Regions from separate parts of the Lysinibacillus zambalensis genome, predicted to be linked through region 3. Evidence: riboswitches for the same ligand, from Rfam matches in the RefSeq annotation. Region 3 holds a riboswitch; each other region holds the start of a gene.
What was found. Region 3 has a riboswitch for cobalamin ahead of ABNX05_RS11845 (ABC transporter substrate-binding protein). Riboswitches for the same ligand answer to the same signal wherever they lie in the genome.

Region 1 (4,257 bases), on a different contig from region 3:
GGAGAAATGATGATGGCACAGTTAATAACCTGCGCGTTCGGCGTTTAAAGGATAAACTTGGTGTTAGAGCAGTACCTTCTGGTGAGGTGGAATTTGATGGGGCGCTCGCATATGTTGTTGGTGATCTGAATAAAGGGATTTACTATATGTTGGAGGCGCTTAATTTATCAAGAATTTGCAATGCAGTTGCTTCTATCGGCATCATGCGTCGCGGCTATTTAGAGGCGAAGCACTATGTGACAAATCGCCATGCATTTGGTAAGCCTTTAACGCAATATCCTATGATCCAGGATACACTAGGGAAATTTGCTGCCAAGCTTCATGTAGAAGTTGCTACGGTTTTTGATCTTATTCAGCTATACGATAAAGTAACTAGTGGACAGGGGAATAAAGAGGACATCATTTTGAACCGCTTGTATATTGCAATCATGAAAAAAGAAACCGCTGAGCAAGCTGTACATTATGCGAGTGAAGCCATTGAATTACATGGCGGAAACGGCTATATTGAAGACTTTGTTACACCTCGGTTATTAAGAGATGCACAGGTCCTTACCGTATGGGAGGGGACTGCAAATATTTTAGCTTTAGAGCTCATTCGTTTAGTAGATAAGTTTCATGTGCACGAAATGTTTGTTCGTGTTATGGAGGAACGTCTAGAAAAACTGGCTGACAGTCCATTAGTTGAAATTGTAGTAGGGCAATTAGCAAAACTAGATTCAACTTGGCAAACATTTAGCCGTTTAGATGATGCAACAAAAACGTTTGAAGCAAAAAAGGTCGCAGAGCAAATGGCACATTTATATGAAAGTGTTGTAGCAGTTGAATGGGCACAAAGATTCGGCGGTAAATATGAGAAGCTAGCAGACATTTATTTAGAGAATACATGGGCATTACGAGAAATGGGTGCACCAATGAAAACGGTACAGTATTTTTCTGACATAGTTTAACTTTTTTCAGCGTCCAAACATCCGCTGAAATAGAGGAACCCAGTCTAAGCACGCCACGTCCTGTGGCAATTATGACGAGCATAATTGATTTGATGAAGAGTCGTCTCGAATGGAGGCGACTTCTTTGATTTTCATGTATAATACAATCAACTGAATATTATAAAGGTTCTTTACTTAAGTAAAGTGAAAAGGGAAATCGGTGTAATTCCGATGCGGTCCCGCCACTGTAAGTGTGAGTTTTTTCAATCTGCGCCACTGAAAATTTCGGGAAGGCTTGAAAAAGCGTATGAAGCACGAGCCAGGAGACCTGCCTTTATAGAAAACACGTTGTAGCCTACGAGGATAGGATGGTGGATTTTGTATATGTATATTGTGCAAATTTGACCCCCTCATTTTTTTTATGATGAGGGGTATTTGTTTTGTAAGCTGAATATCGATAAATTTGAAAAAGAGGGCGATACCCCCACAACGTTAGGTAATAAACTCAAAAAGTTGGGCGATAAGCCTAAAATGTTGGGTGATAACCCCATAATGTTGTGCGGAAATACGATGTGGTCGATAAATCCACAAAGTTGGGTGATAAACTTAAAAAGTTGGACGATAAGCCTAAAATGTTGGGTGATAACCCCATAATGTTGTGCGGAAACACACGATGTGGTCGATAAATCCACAAAGTTGGGTGATAAACTTAAAAAGTTGGACGATATCCCCACAACGTTGAGAGATAAACAACTCCACAACCTTAAACGATAAAACCTAAAATGTATCGATCAATCAGATAAACAAGTCGTTAACTTTATGCACAGATAGACTAAGGGGGATTCACATGAAGAAATTTTGGAAAATAGGATTATCAGCATTTTTAGCTGTTGGCTTGCTTGCAGCGTGCAACACAAAAGAGGCGACAAATGACAAGCCGTCATCTGCTGAGCAGCAAGAGACATCTAAAGTAGATCAAGCAACATTTCCAATGACGATAACAGATGCTGTTGGCAAAGATATTACGCTAGAAGCACCTCCTGAAAAAATAGTTTCTCTCATTCCAAGTAACACTGAAATTTTATTTGGTCTTGGCTTAAATGATGAAATAGTAGGTGTAACAGATAATGACGATTATCCAGCAGAGGCTACTAAAAAAGATAAGGTTGGCGGTGTAGATTATAATATTGAACAAATTATTGCGTTAACGCCAGATATCGTTTTTGCACATGCATCCGGTATGAGTTATTCAAAAGGAGCAATTGAACAGCTTGAGGCTGCCGGTGTGAAAGTATTTGTTGTAGCGGATGCAAAAAACTTTAATGAAACTTACACAACGATTGAACAGCTTGGTCGTGCAACGGGAAAACTAGAAGAGGCTAAAAAAATAGTCGCAAATATGAAGGATAAAATTGAAGAAGTTGAAACAAAACTTAAGGGTGTTGAGCCAAAGAAAGTCTTTTTAGAATCGTCTGATGAGCCACAGATTTATACAGCTGGTAAAGGTACATTTATGAATGAAATGCTAGAAATGATTCATGCCGAAAATGTGGCAGCAGATGTAAATGACTGGTATCCAATTGAAGCTGAACAAATTATTGCGAAAAATCCAGATGTCATTGTTGTGGCATATAATTATGTACCAAATATTTTAACGAAAATTCCACAACGTCCAGGCTTTGAGACAGTAACTGCCGTAAAAAATAAAGCTATTGTACAAGTGGATGAAAGTATGACAAGTCGTCAAGGTCCTCGATTAGCAGATGGTTTTGAGGAATTAGCAAAGGCCGTTTACCCAGAGGCGTTTAAATGAGTAAAACAATTGTAGCCTATGTAACAGCAATTACGCTTTTAATCATTAGCATCTGGTGTGGTGTAGCGATAGGCTCGGTTCATATTCCATTAGAAGTATTGTGGAATACGGCGGCCGATGAAACAGCTGCCAATATTTTATGGAAGATTCGTTTACCTCGAGTGATGCTAGCAGGGCTTGTAGGGGCATCACTTGCTATTGCAGGGGCAGCTTTTCAAGGCCTATTAAAAAATCCTTTGGCTGATCCTTATACGTTAGGTGTTTCCTCCGGTGCATCAGTTGGCGCAGTGATGACGATTTTCTTTAGTGTCTCAATACCTGTAATCGGTCATTTTACATTGCCAGTCTTTAGTATGATAGGGGCCATATTAACAATGTTTGCTGTTATGGGTTTTGCTAGAATAGTAGACCGTTCACTAAAAATGGAAACTCTTATTTTAACAGGGGTAATATTTAGTTCGTTTTTAGGTTCCTTGATTTCATTAATGATTGCATTATCTGGTGAGGAGCTACGCCAAGTAATCGGTTGGTTGCTCGGTTCAGTATCGATGCGTGGTTGGCCTTACGTTCAGATGATCATTCCGTTTGTCATTATTGGCTCTATTATGCTTTGGACACAAAGACGTGAGTTAAATGTTCTGTTATATGGTGAAGAACGTGCGAAGCATTTAGGTGTCAATGTTAAACGTAGTAAATATATTATTTTAGTAGGTGGATCCATGTTGACAGGAGCAGCGGTAGCTGTTTCTGGAACGATTGGCTTTGTTGGTTTAGTTGTTCCTCATATGACGAGAATGGTTTGGGGTTCAGATCATCGTCATTTATTGCCGTTATCATTTTTAAATGGGGCAACTTTGCTAATTATTTGTGATTTAATAGCAAGAACAATTATTATGCCAAGAGAGCTGCCGATTGGTGTCATTACTGCATTTATTGGGGCGCCCGTTTTTTCCTATATTTTTTATAAACAACGTAGAGGCAAGGGGGTACGGGCATGATTGTTGTTGAACATCTTTCCGGTGGTTATGAAGACGTACCGATCGTCCACGATATAAGTTTTTCCGTTGAAAAAGGTAAAATACTAGGGATTTTAGGGCCGAATGGTAGTGGGAAATCCACACTGTTAAAAGTAATAAGTGGCATACTACCAGCAACTGCAGGCACTGTATTAGTAGATGGTAAAAACAGTAGCTCTTACACTGCTCGTGCATTAGCAAAGAAGATGGCAGTGCTGCCACAATTACATGTTAATACATTTTCAAACAGTGTAAGGGAGGCTGTATCTCTTGGACGTTATCCACATCAAACAGGCTTCTTTTCAAGCTGGTCTGCTCGTGATGAACAAGCAGTGCAACATGCAATGCTGCAAACAGGTGTAAAACGCTATGAACAGACACCGATGGAATTTTTGTCGGGCGGTGAACAGCAAAGGGTTTTTGTCGCCCAAGCGCTTGCACAAACAGCGGAAATATTGCTGCTAGATGAGCCGACCAACCATCTAGATATTGCGCATCAACG
Region 2 (4,257 bases), on a different contig from region 3:
AGCATACGGGCAATATAAAGTGCACTCAGCCTCGGCGGTTATACTTGTTTTAGGAGATAAAGAAGCCTATAAAAATACTGCTAACCTTAGTCAAGGGATGGTAGACTTAGGCATTATTAATGCTTGTGAGTTAGAAAATCTTGTTGAAGAAAATACAAAATTTTATAATGAGCGCGGCGAGGAGTTTAAGAAAGAGGAGGCTATTCGTAACGCTTCACTTTCAGCTATGTTATTTATGTTGGCAGCCAAAAATCGTGGATGGGATACATGTCCAATGATCGGCTTTGATCAGCAACAAATGAGAGCCCTTTTTAATGTCCCGGAAACACAAGAAATTGCGCTAATGATTACAATTGGTAAGGAAAAAGAAAGTAGTCGCCGCTTGCGTGGTTATCGTAAACCAGTTGAGGAATTTGCAACCTATTATTAGGTCGGTATAAAATAAAAGTGCTTTACAAAAAATAAATTTAATGCACATTTAGGAGGAAATATTGTGAAAGTAGTAGCAATCGTAGGTAGTATCCGTAAAGAATCTTATAATCTGCAGTTAGCGAAATTTATTCAAAAGCGTTATGCGGAGAAATTGGATCTTGAAGTATTAAGCTTAAAAGACCTACCAATGTATAACCAAGATATCGAAAATGAAGCACCACAAACAGTATTAGATTTTAAAGCACAAGTAAAAGAGGCGGATGCCGTTCTTTGGCTGACTCCAGAATATAATGGTACAGTGCCAGGTGTTATGGTTAACGCCATCGATTGGTTATCTCGCGTTGATAAAGTAATGATTGGTAAGCCATCATTCATGATGGGTGCATCAATGGGTAACTTAGGTACTGTTAAAGCACAATTACACTTAAGAGATATTTTATTCTCACCTGGAGTAAATTCACCATTACTTAGTGGTAATGATGTTTATATTGGCGCAGTACACACTAAATTTGATGCTGAAGGCCATTTAACAGATGAGGGTACTATCAAATTCCTAGATGTAGTTATTGATAACTTCTTAAACTGGATGAAAACATACGTTTAACAATAGAATGTCCCATTAGTATGTAAAATACTGATGGGACATTTTTAGGTTTTATAATATTTTTTGGGTTTATAATAGAGGTTAAAGCCTCGACACTCTTTGCCTTATATATAAGTCGGAACGGAAATCAACCCACGTTTTGGTGATGAACCTTTATTTGATTGGAATTATTTTCAATACCTTTTGAAGACGGTATGCAAAAATACCCGCGAATATAGCTAAAATAATATCCTTTGGCAAAGGAGGCATCATCCAAAGCCATGCTATTTTATACGTGAAAGCATCAGGCGCACTAGCCCATAGCTTATAGGCAAAGTACATCCAATTTGTCCCTAATAAATAATTAATAGCAGTTGCAACTAATGCAGCAACTACATAACTTTTCTTCGTTCCAATGCGTTCTACAATAAGCCCTGCGACAAATGCTGCTAATATAAACGAGACAATGAAACCAAATGTAGGACTTAAAATTTGTCCAAAGCCTCCGCTGAATCGTGCAAATACAGGTGCTCCTGCTAAACCGATGCACATATAAACAGTACAAGCGAGTGCCCCTTTTCTACTACCGAGAATAAGTCCCGCTAAAATAGCAAAAAACGTTTGCAATGTGATCGGTACTCCGCCAACAACCATGAAAGGCACAATGGACGTAATATTAGCCCCTATCATCATTAATGTTGAAAAAAGTCCAATGTATGCAATATCTACTGTTCTTAATTTTTGATGTGTATGTTCCACAATGGTTGTCATTATTTCACCTCTAAAAAGTAATGTTGATAATAATAGTGTAAGAAAATAAAGTTTTTGTGTCAACTTTATTACGGTTTTAGGTTAACGTAAAGGTGTTTCTTAACTTGATAAATGATTGATAGTATAGACTAACTATTGAAATATATGATAGAATTGTCATAATTTTAAATCATTCGATACTAATGGTGTGACATCTTATACAATGTGTCACTTAAAAGGGAAATCGGTGCAAATCCGACGCTGTCCCGCAACTGTAACGAGGAGTTCTATGATGATTTAGCCACTGTTCTAGAATGGGAAGGCAATCATAGATACATTGATTCGAAGCCAGGAGACCTGCCATTTAGTTATTCCTGTAATGCCCACGAGGATGAAAGCGATTACGGACAATAGTAGAAGAAAATCTAACATTGTTTAATTTCTTTCAGCAGGTGTCCAAATACACGCTGAAAGACGCGATTATGCCAAGCATAATTGATTCTAGGGTATTTCCATGCGCATTTGCATGGAATACCCTTTTTTCTTTCATTTATCTTCGTACTGCAAATATTAGCAGAGTATCAGCTACAATTACGGCTAGATGAAATTAATGTTTAATGATTAGGAGTTAATAAAAAGATGAATAGAAAATTTATGGTACTTTCGATGACCCTTCTTCTACTACTTATTATTTCAATGACAATTGCAATTATGGTTGGATCGGTTTCCGTTACGCCACTTTATGTATGGAAGGTTATCCTTTCTAAAATCCCTATTATTCAAAGCTCAATCGAACAAGATTGGAGTCGCTCACAGGAAATTATCATTTGGCAAATAAGGGCTCCGCGTGTATTACTCGCTGCTATCGTCGGAGCAGGCTTGGCAATTGCAGGAGCAGCTATTCAGGCGCTCGTTCGTAATTCAATTGCAGAACCATATATTTTAGGGATTTCTTCTGGAGCGACAGTTGGTGCCACAGCTGTCATCATTTTAGGTGCCTTTTCATTTCTGGGCGTTTATGCTCTTTCCGTATCGGCTTTTTTAGGCTCTCTCACAGCAATGGGGTTAGTTTTCTTCTTATCGCATGTTGGCGGTAGAGTATCCGTCTTTCGACTTTTGCTTTCAGGGATGGCGGTGTCATTTATTTTATCTGCTATTTCAAATTTTATCTTAATGTTGTCGAAGCAAGAGGGGGGAATGAAGGCAGTCATGTTTTGGATGCTAGGAAGCCTAGCAGGGGCGAAATGGAGTATTCTTGTAATTCCTGCAGTCATTTTTATTGTAGTATTTGCCTTGTTATGGCTCAACTATCGCAGCTTAAATTTATTACTTCTTGGAGAAGAAGCCGCAGTTACATTAGGGGTTAACTTACAACAATTTCGAATACAGCTTATTTTATTAGTATCGTTATTAACGGGTGTGTTGGTTGCTGTAAGTGGCTCAATTGGATTTGTTGGTTTAATCATTCCACATATTGTACGGCTAATTGTAGGTTCAAATCATAAGTATGTCATACCGATTAGCGCATTATTAGGGGGGATATTCTTAGTTTGGGCAGATGCAATTGCTCGAATATTAATTGCCCCTGAGGAAATGCCGATAGGAATTATCACGGCTTTTTGCGGAGGTCCATTTTTCATTTGGCTGCTACGTCGTAACAATTATTCTTTCGGTGAAGGAGATTAAAAAAATATGACATTAGAAGCGAAACAAATATCATTCTCCATTTCTGATGAACGCATATTACATGAAGTAAATGTTCAAATAAAGGACAAGCAATTTGTTGGGTTGATCGGTCCTAATGGTAGTGGGAAGTCAACGCTATTAAAGAATTTGTACCGTTTATTAAAACCAGAAAGTGGAACAGTGTTATTAAATGAACAAGATATTCTAAAGCAATCGAGTAAAAACATAGCTAAAAATCTAGCAGTTGTGAGTCAAGAAACACCGGTCTTATTTGATTTTACAGTGCATGATTTAGTGAGTATGGGGAGAACACCCCATAAAAAACTATTGGAGTTTGATCAAGAGCAAGATTTTCAAATCGTAAAGGATGCACTGAAGCAAACGGGTATCGCTCATTTAGAGAAACGTAGCTATAGCTCTCTTTCGGGTGGCGAAAAAAAGCGTGTGATGGTTGCTCGTGCCCTTGCTCAGCAAGCACAAGTGCTTATTTTAGATGAGCCAACAAATCATCTAGATATTCAGCATCAATTGCAGCTTATGGATCTAATCCAAACCTTACAATTAACAGTTGTTGCTGCAATCCACGATTTGAACATTGCGGCTATGTATTGCGATCAAATTTATGTTTTACAGCAAGGTCGAATTGTTTGTTTTGGCACGCCAGAAGAAGTACTTACACCGACATTATTACAAGATGTATTTGGGGTTTATGCCGATATTCAAACACATCCACTGACAGGTAAGCCATATTTAACGTATATCCCAGAGCAATTCACGAAGGAAGTTAAATGATTGATACATATTGT
Region 3 (4,257 bases):
ATAGTCAAATTGTCATTATTATTTCTGAATAATCAGAAAATAATAAACACAAGCCTTGTTATGACAAGTAACACTATCTATATGAAATCGAAACAACTCAACAATATTTTTTGTAAATAAGAAGATGGGACAAAACTTAATAAGCGCAAGAAATCAGTTTTTAAAATGATAAATTCTTGCGCTTTAAAATGTGAAAATTTTAGTTTTCTTATGCCCAAGCCTCTTTAGTAAGGCAAATTGATATGTTGATGATAAAATACTTCTAATTTTCTATCATCACATGAAGCGATTTATCAGACGTAATCAGTCGCTAAGAGACATCGTTATGATAATAGTAAGATTAAATCTTTCCAATAATCAGCAGAATTTGTTCTGCGATAAAATTTATAAAAGGGTTCATTCGGACGAGCATGTTTCTGATAGAGCTCAATGATTTGCTTTAGAAAGCCTTCAATAAGCTCTACTCCTACCTTTTTCGCAAAGAGTGTCCCAGCTTTTGCATTCGCTCCCATCGGCACTGCTCCTAAATAGACATCAAAGCTATCCTTTTGATAAACAAGCCCAATATCATCATACACCGCATTATAACAAGCAGAGGCACAGCCATTGACGTTTACACGTAATCTTGTAGGGACAGTGATTCCTTTTAATGAATGATATAGCTTTTCTGTAATTGGTGCTGCCTCCATTTTGTCACCATCACAAAAATCACACGCTTTCATCTCTACAATCGGACCTTGCTTTGCCACATAAAGGCCAGCGTCTTCTAGCTCCTCAATCGTCTTTTCAACTTCTACTGTTGGGATAGATAATAATATGCTGTAAGAGGCAGAGTATTTTATGGCACCCTTTTCCCCTACAACCTTTGCTATTGTTTGGAATTGTGCAGGGGTATAATGTTTATTAATAATGCCTGGGCTTACGGCAAGGCGAGTAAAATCCCCATTAATGTTTAAGTTTTCGAAGGTTTTGTCCGGTATATTCGAACGGAATGCATTCATAAATACTTCTCCTTATGAAAAAGGAGCTAGCCAATTGCTAGCCCCCCATTTATTGGATAGCTTAAAAACTCTCAGGATAGAAGCCTTTCGCCAAAATTTGAATGGCTTCTGCAGCACGTACCCCTTCAGATGCAGCAGAAAGTGGTAGAATCACAAAGCGTTCGTTTTTCACTGCTTCCATTTCCTTCAAGGCTGGATCATTTTTTAAGAAGTTTATTTTTGCTTCCGCTGTTGTTTCTCCGTAATCTATGACAACTACGACCGCTGGATTACGTTCTACTGTATCTTCTTTGGACACCGTAGTCCAACCCGATTCTACATCACCAAAAATATTTTTACCGCCGGCCATCGTAACAAGTTCATTCATAATGTTTTGTCCTGCAGTGAAGATCTCTTTATCACCACTATCAAACACTAAAACAGGCAGTTCTTCTCCATTTTGCGGTAGTTTTGCACGGACATTCTCTACATCCTTTGTCATTTTTTCAATTAGTGCTTCTCCACGATCTTCAACACGGAAAATTTTTGCGATATTTCGAATATCTGTGAAAATATCGTCTAAAGTTGGTTTCGTCATGATTGAGGCTGTATGTAAATAAGTGTGAATGCCTAATGTTTCAAGCTCTTCTTGTGTACCTACACCTTTCTCTCCAAAGGCGCTTTTCCAACCACCTAATAAAAAATCTGCTTCTGCATCAATAACCTGCTCCTTTGTAGGATACTGTTTTGCTAACACAGGCACTTTATCATAGGCCGCTTGTAGGGGCTCATAAATTTTGTCATCTAAGTACGCCGTCCCTACCATTGAATCTTCTAGCTCTAAAGCTAACATAATTTCTGTCACGTGCTGATTTAAGCTAATCGCTTTTTTGGGGGCTTCCTTATATACTTGCGTTGTTCCATTATTTTTAATCGTTATGTCTGACTTTTCAGCTTGTGAAGGCTCTACCTTCTCACTTTGTGTAGCAGATTCTAGTTTGTCCTTTTCACTACATGCACCCAATATAGCCACCATTGCGATCGCAAAGACTAGCCATACGCTTTTCCATTTCTTCATGTCCTCTTCTCCTTTGATGTTAAATATATAGAAAGAAATCGTTTAGACTCCTATGCTACCAGATAGCGATTTTAGAAAAGGGCATAAAAAAACCCCCTTGTTTCCAAGAGGTTAGCATAGCAAAAGAAAGGTTTTTCAACCTATTCACTATCCCCATCCTCGTGGATTCAGTAATAAATACATATTGGCAGGTATCCTGGCTTAGGTTCATCATCTATACGCCTTCCCATAGCGTGGCTACAGTGGCATCTTGTATAGACTCCCCATTTACAGTTGCGGGACAGCATCGGATTTGCACCGATTTCCCTTTTAAGCAAATAACAAAGGTCATTTACACCAATACGTCATTTTTATTTTGTTATATATAGATTGACTAGTAGATTCGCAATCATACATATATTAACACTATTGCGACATAAACACTATATGAAATATTTTTTATACCAATTCTGTTACAATGTTGTTAAATGAATGAATAGAAACGAGGATCTTTTTATGCATGTAACAATTGGAGTACTTGCTCACGTGGATGCCGGTAAAACAACATTTTCTGAGCAGTTACTATTTCATACAAACAGTATTCAAGCTCGTGGACGAGTGGATCACCAGGACACATTTTTAGATAGTCATGAGCTGGAGCGTCAGCGAGGCATTACGATTTTTGCGGAGCAAGGCCGCATGACGCTTGGGGATGATACATATACATTAATCGATACACCAGGGCACGTCGATTTCTCTCCAGAGATGGAGCGTGCCATTCGGGTTATGGATTATGCCATCATTATTGTTAGTGCTGTCGAAGGAATACAGGGTCATACTGAAACAGTGTGGCAACTTTTACGCCAATATCATGTTCCAACCTTCTTTTTTATTAACAAAATTGATCGTGAAGGAGCAGATGTTGAAGCTGTAATGGCTGCGCTTCAAAAGGATTGCTCTGCAGATGTTTTATTCGTAGACGAACCGCTCCGTTCCGACTATGTTTCAAACGACATAATGGAGTGGCTTGCTGAACGTGATGAACACCTTCTCGATGCTTTTCTCAATGAAACATTGGATAGCTCTAGCTGCCTTACTCATTTATCTAGGATGATTAAACAGGAAAAGGCCTTTCTATGTTTTACTGGGTCTGCCTTAAAAGATAGTGGAATAAAGGAATTCCTAACACAGCTCCCCCTCCTTACAGAGACACAATTTAATAACAACGCTCCGTTTCAAGGTGAGGTGTTTAAAATTCGTCATGATGGACATCAACGCTTAACTTTTATCAAATCTTTGCAAGGAACGTTACATGTCCGTGATGAACTTTCATTTGGAGACGTGACTGAAAAAGTGACGGAGATTCGACTATACAATGGCAACCGGTATGAAACTTCTCAAAAGATAGAGGCCGGGGAGATTTTCGCAGTAAAAGGGATTAGTCTAGCAAACATCGGCGATATTATTGGTTCTTCGAATAATTCTCAGCCCTTTGAGTTAGTACCGACTTTACAGGCAAAAGTACATTATGAAGGCACTCAGCATATAAAGGACGTGTTAAAAACTTTCCGTATTCTTGAAGCAGAAGAACCTTCATTACGTGTGCTATGGCATGAAAAATTTCAAGAAATTCATGTTCATATTATGGGTGTCATCCAACTCGAGGTTCTTATCGAAGTGCTTCATGAACGGTTCTCGTTAGACATTTCATTTAGCGAACCACAGATTTTGTATATGGAAACGATCACCACAACGGTGACAGGTTACGGTCATTTCGAGCCATTAAAGCATTACGCAGAGGTCCATTTATTGATGGAGCCAAATACACGCGGCACCGGCAATACATTTGTCAATGCATGCCACGCAGATGATTTATCAGTTGGACATCAACGACTCATTGAAAAACATTTATTCGAGCGCGATCATCATGGGCTGTTAACCGGTTTTCCGGTTACAGATATTCGCTTCACACTCTTAACAGGACGCGCACATAATAAACATACTGAAGGTGGCGATTTCCGTGAAGCAACATTCCGTGCATTACGGCAAGGGCTCGAACAAGCAGAAAATATATTACTAGAGCCGTACTACCGCTTTAAACTTAAAGCTCCTAGTGATTTCATCGGCCGCATGATGACGGACATTCAGCAAGCTGCTGGTACATTTGACGCACCAATCATAACTGAATATGACGCGATTGTAACCGGCCGGGCCCCCGTC
Region 4 (4,257 bases), on a different contig from region 3:
TGGAATTGTATTTAAAGCAATAACATTATCTAACATACGTACTTGAATCGGAATTAATTTTTCTAAAACACCAGCCGGTACAGCTCTGCCTAAATTAATAGATGATAAGTTACATACAACGAAATCGCCAGGCTTGCGACGTGTTACGATGACATCATCTTCTAGAGTAATAGACTCGAATTCAGTAGCTGACATATTTTGAAATATTTCTGTGCACAGGTTCGAGCTATAAACCATTCCCTCATGCTTATTCGGATTCATGCGATTTACTTCATCTCGATAGAACATAAACGGCACGCCTGTTTCAAGCTGCGAGCGCATAATACGTTTCATAATATCAATAGCTGGTACGACCTCACGACTTAATAATGGATTCGCAATACATTCTGCATATTTAGTACGGAAAGTGCCATCACCTTTTTTCTCATCGTAGAAATCCTCTAGTGAAAAGCCCATAACTTCTCGTACTTCATGTGGATCAAACAAATGCCATTCCCCGCGCTCTTCAACCGTTTCCATAAATAAATCCGGTAAACATAGCCCTGTGAAAATATCATGGGCACGTAAACGCTCATCCCCATTGTTTAAGCGTAAATCTAAAAACGTAAAGACGTCTTTGTGCCAAACATCTAAATAAACAGCAATAGCTCCTTGTCGTTGACCTAGCTGATCGACTGAAACCGCCGTATTATTAAGCTGTTTAATCCATGGTAAAACACCACTAGATGCACCTTTAAAGCCTTTAATTGATGAGCCTCGGCTACGAATTTTGCCCATATAAACACCAATACCACCACCGTATTTCGATAATGTTGCAACATCTGTATTCGTGTCATAAATACTTTGTAAACTATCATCTACTGTATCGATAAAGCAACTAGATAGCTGGCCATGTGTTTTACCTGCATTCGATAATGTAGGTGTTGCCACAGTCATATATAAATTACTCATTGCCCAGTAAGATTCACGTACTTTTTCTAAACGATTTTCTGTTTCATCCTGCATAAGGGTCATCGCAATGACCATCCATCGTTCCTGTGGTAGCTCTACTGGTGTTTTCGTGTAATCACGGACTACATAGCGGTCCATTAATGTTTTTAAGCCAATATACGTAAACAATTCATCTCGACTTGATTCTAAATAGGAAGCGAGTTCTTGAAGATCCTGCTCACTATATTTTGTTGTTAAACTTTCATGATACAAACCAGCTTCTGTATAGCGTGCTAATTGTTCCGGGAAACATTTATAAACATCTTGCACTGGAACGCCACGGCGCATTGCAAATTGATCATATAGTTTTTCTAAATAAATTTGAGCTGCGACGAATGTCCAGTATGGCTCCTCCTCATCAATTAGGCTAAGCGTTTGTAAAATCATCGCATCCGCCCATGCTTCAAATGTCGCATTGTCGTTTTTTCGTAGCCATCGATCCGATAATCTTACAAAACTTTCGAGTTCATCCTCCGTATAACTTTTCTTGAGCTTAGCAATTTGCTGTTCGATTTGAATTGTCATGTATACATTCTCTCCCTTTCTTTCTCCAGCAACACAAAAAGCGATCACGCAACACTTATCGGTTACGTGATCGCAGTAAAATCGGAAATGGAAATGAAGGACATGCACACTAAGAAGTGGACAAATCTCTCGCCTCCACTTCTCAATCCCCGAAGAATGTGTTGCTGTCTTGAACAAATCGGCAGGTCTCCTGGCTCATGCTTCCTCCAAATGATGGCCTTCCCGTTCTTTACAGTGGCCTATTCATCATTTGTCAGCACTTACAGTTGCGGGGACAGCTTCGGCCTAAGATGACTCTTTTCCGAATTCCCTTTTAAACCATATTTGGTACCGCTCGTCCAAAATACTATATATTGTGTTTTAACTCCTAAACAAATCTAACATATAGTGTTTATAGTTGCAATAGGCGTTTTGCCCCTTGAATTTTTTAAAGTACTACTTTTTCTCGAAGCAAGCCCGATTACAATGCAGTTTTACGTAGTTTTTCAAAATTTCTAGGAAAATATTTTTGTACTAGCTGCTCTTTTTCTGGATCAATTCCAAGTAAAACTACTGCACATGGACCAGCTGTTTTCTCAACATTTAATGCACTTTTGACCTGTTGCTCGCCAAAAAGCCGGCTAAATTCTGCTTGTAAACCTTTTGATCCAACTGGCCATACTTGCTGCACAATTCCCTCTTTCCACGCTTGAAAAATAGGTTGCAGCTGTGCGACATCTTCAGGTTGTGCAAGGATTTCATTGCCTACAAGTGGCAAACCATATGTGTACCAACTTAGCTGCTCATGCTTAGTTGCTGTTCGTTTCTGCTGCTCCCCAAGCATCGTTATTGACAAGCCTGATTGTAAAGTTGGCATATTAGTCTCTGAACTACCGTCTATTTGCGGACAAAAAAGACCAGCCTCCTCAAAAACCTGTTGAATGCCTGCAACATAACGAGACCATGTAGCATCCCCTGAAAAATTAGCAAGTAAAATATGCTTTGGTAAAGCATTTGCAGCAAGCTGCTCTAAAAATGTAACACGTGCAGTAAAATATGCTGTAAGCTGATCTGGAGCAGACACAACATCCTGTAGCTTTTCGCCAATTGCAGCGGCATTATCGGTTGTCGCAATGAGCTCACCTATTTTTATTGCATTTCTCAATGTACTCGACCTTCCTTACGTACAAACACCTTCGACAGAACTGGCATCGCCACCGCAACGATCACTAGATTAATGAGTGTTGCCAGTGGAAGACTAGTCAATGACGTCCAGTAAAACGCCGGACTAATAATAAAGTAAAATGGTATAGGTGCCACGACACCATTTAAAATAAGTGCCACAGGCCATTTCCAGAAATACATGCCTTTTTTATGCATAACCCCAAAGATCCATACAACGATAAACATTTCCACTGCGATAATTATATGTAGTGGTCCAAAAGGAAAGCCAGTAGTTAGGGCTGAAATAAAATGCCCAATGACTCCCGCAACACCAGCTAATACTGGCGATAAAAATACAACGCTCAAAAATGCCGGTGCAGAGTCAAGCGCAGCAGTTGTAATAAATGTTGGAATTTTAATGACTGCACCTACTGCACAAATTGCCGCTACCATGGCAGTGAGCGTCAATTTCATCAATTTTTGTCGATCCATTCCATTGCCTCTTTCCGTTAAATTTTTTCATCAAAGCTTGGGGTTGATTTCCGTTCCGGCTGTACGCTTTATCGCTGACGCTTCGCTTTCGCGCAGAGCTTCCTGGGGGCGTCGGGACAACAGGATGTTAGTCACGAAGGCGTTATCACAAGATGTGATGGTTTTAGCCTTCATTCCTCAATATCGCTGATCCCCAAGGAGTCGACCAGCCTCCACTCCAATCAACTTATATACAAAGCATGCGACTTTGCAAATGTCATCCCACTTTTGTGAAGTGTTTTACAAACTCTGCAAGCAAGTCACTATATCATTTGATTTGTTCCCCAATACCGTACCAAATGCGTACGACTTGTTCGGCTTCAGCAAACAATGCTTGATACAAACGCCCACATGTATCACGTAATAATCGTGCCTGTTTGTCCATCGGCACAACACCACGCCCCATGTCGGTCACAATTATATACAATGCACAATTTTCTTCAAGGGTCTTTAGTCTTGTCAAAATAGTTCTGACAAGAGGTTCATCATCCTCAAGGTCTTGTGTTACGAGCCATTTCTCTATGTTTTTAATTACTAGTACATCACAAGTAGGAGCGCCATCAGGTAGAGTGCCATCCACTAGCTCAACGTTTTGACCTGTAAGTAATTTCATGACATAGTCGGTTTTTCCACTATAGGCTCCTCCGATAAAGACATGCATCTTGCTCTCTCCTCCCAAGCCTTTCTTGAAAACGTTAAAGAAAACATTTTATCATGCGGTGTTTGGTAAGACCAAAAAGGTTGCTCAGTTGGAGCAAAGGCTACGAGTAGCGCTCGAATAACCCCGCCATGGACAACGAGATGATACACATCTTCCCCTTTTGGTAATGCAGTGAACCCTGCCAAAACACGTGCACAAAACATATCAAAGCCTTCTCCCCTTGGAGGTGGAGACTTTACAGGATCATCTAACCATGCACAATAACGATGATCTGATTGTAAGTCCTCATATGTGAGCCCTTCAAATTCTCCGAAATTCGACTCTCGAAATCTCCGATCAGACACGTAAGTTGCATTCGGAAAATAACGGAAAGCTGTTTCCCTACAGCGTAGTAAATCACTACCATA

Region 1: it holds a riboswitch for cobalamin, as region 3 does, so the genes downstream of both, ABNX05_RS16255 (ABC transporter substrate-binding protein) here and ABNX05_RS11845 (ABC transporter substrate-binding protein) in region 3, are expected to answer to the same signal.
Region 2: it holds a riboswitch for cobalamin, as region 3 does, so the genes downstream of both, ABNX05_RS25480 (FecCD family ABC transporter permease) here and ABNX05_RS11845 (ABC transporter substrate-binding protein) in region 3, are expected to answer to the same signal.
Region 4: it holds a riboswitch for cobalamin, as region 3 does, so the genes downstream of both, ABNX05_RS03155 (ribonucleoside-diphosphate reductase subunit alpha) here and ABNX05_RS11845 (ABC transporter substrate-binding protein) in region 3, are expected to answer to the same signal.

What each region holds. Positions count from the first base shown of each region.
Region 1 covers NZ_JBEGDG010000012.1:92,025-96,281, reverse strand. The annotation lists gene ABNX05_RS16260 (acyl-CoA dehydrogenase family protein) at 1-947, shown strand, start outside; cobalamin riboswitch at 1,094-1,276, shown strand; gene ABNX05_RS16255 (ABC transporter substrate-binding protein) at 1,774-2,739, shown strand; gene ABNX05_RS16250 (FecCD family ABC transporter permease) at 2,736-3,737, shown strand; gene ABNX05_RS16245 (adenosylcobinamide amidohydrolase) at 3,734-4,257, shown strand, end outside.
Region 2 covers NZ_JBEGDG010000040.1:23,242-27,498, forward strand. The annotation lists gene ABNX05_RS25465 (nitroreductase family protein) at 1-430, shown strand, start outside; gene ABNX05_RS25470 (NADPH-dependent FMN reductase) at 494-1,036, shown strand; gene ABNX05_RS25475 (biotin transporter BioY) at 1,190-1,786, opposite strand; cobalamin riboswitch at 1,953-2,144, shown strand; gene ABNX05_RS25480 (FecCD family ABC transporter permease) at 2,405-3,451, shown strand; gene ABNX05_RS25485 (heme ABC transporter ATP-binding protein) at 3,458-4,243, shown strand.
Region 3 covers NZ_JBEGDG010000007.1:164,832-169,088, forward strand. The annotation lists gene ABNX05_RS11840 (precorrin-3B methylase) at 324-1,001, opposite strand; gene ABNX05_RS11845 (ABC transporter substrate-binding protein) at 1,063-2,058, opposite strand; cobalamin riboswitch at 2,228-2,414, opposite strand; gene ABNX05_RS11850 (GTP-binding protein) at 2,554-4,257, shown strand, end outside.
Region 4 covers NZ_JBEGDG010000002.1:66,174-70,430, forward strand. The annotation lists gene ABNX05_RS03155 (ribonucleoside-diphosphate reductase subunit alpha) at 1-1,515, opposite strand, end outside; cobalamin riboswitch at 1,678-1,865, opposite strand; gene ABNX05_RS03160 (hypothetical protein) at 1,976-2,659, opposite strand; gene ABNX05_RS03165 (ECF transporter S component) at 2,656-3,150, opposite strand; gene ABNX05_RS03170 (bifunctional adenosylcobinamide kinase/adenosylcobinamide-phosphate guanylyltransferase) at 3,458-3,802, opposite strand; gene ABNX05_RS03175 (histidine phosphatase family protein) at 3,799-4,257, opposite strand, start outside.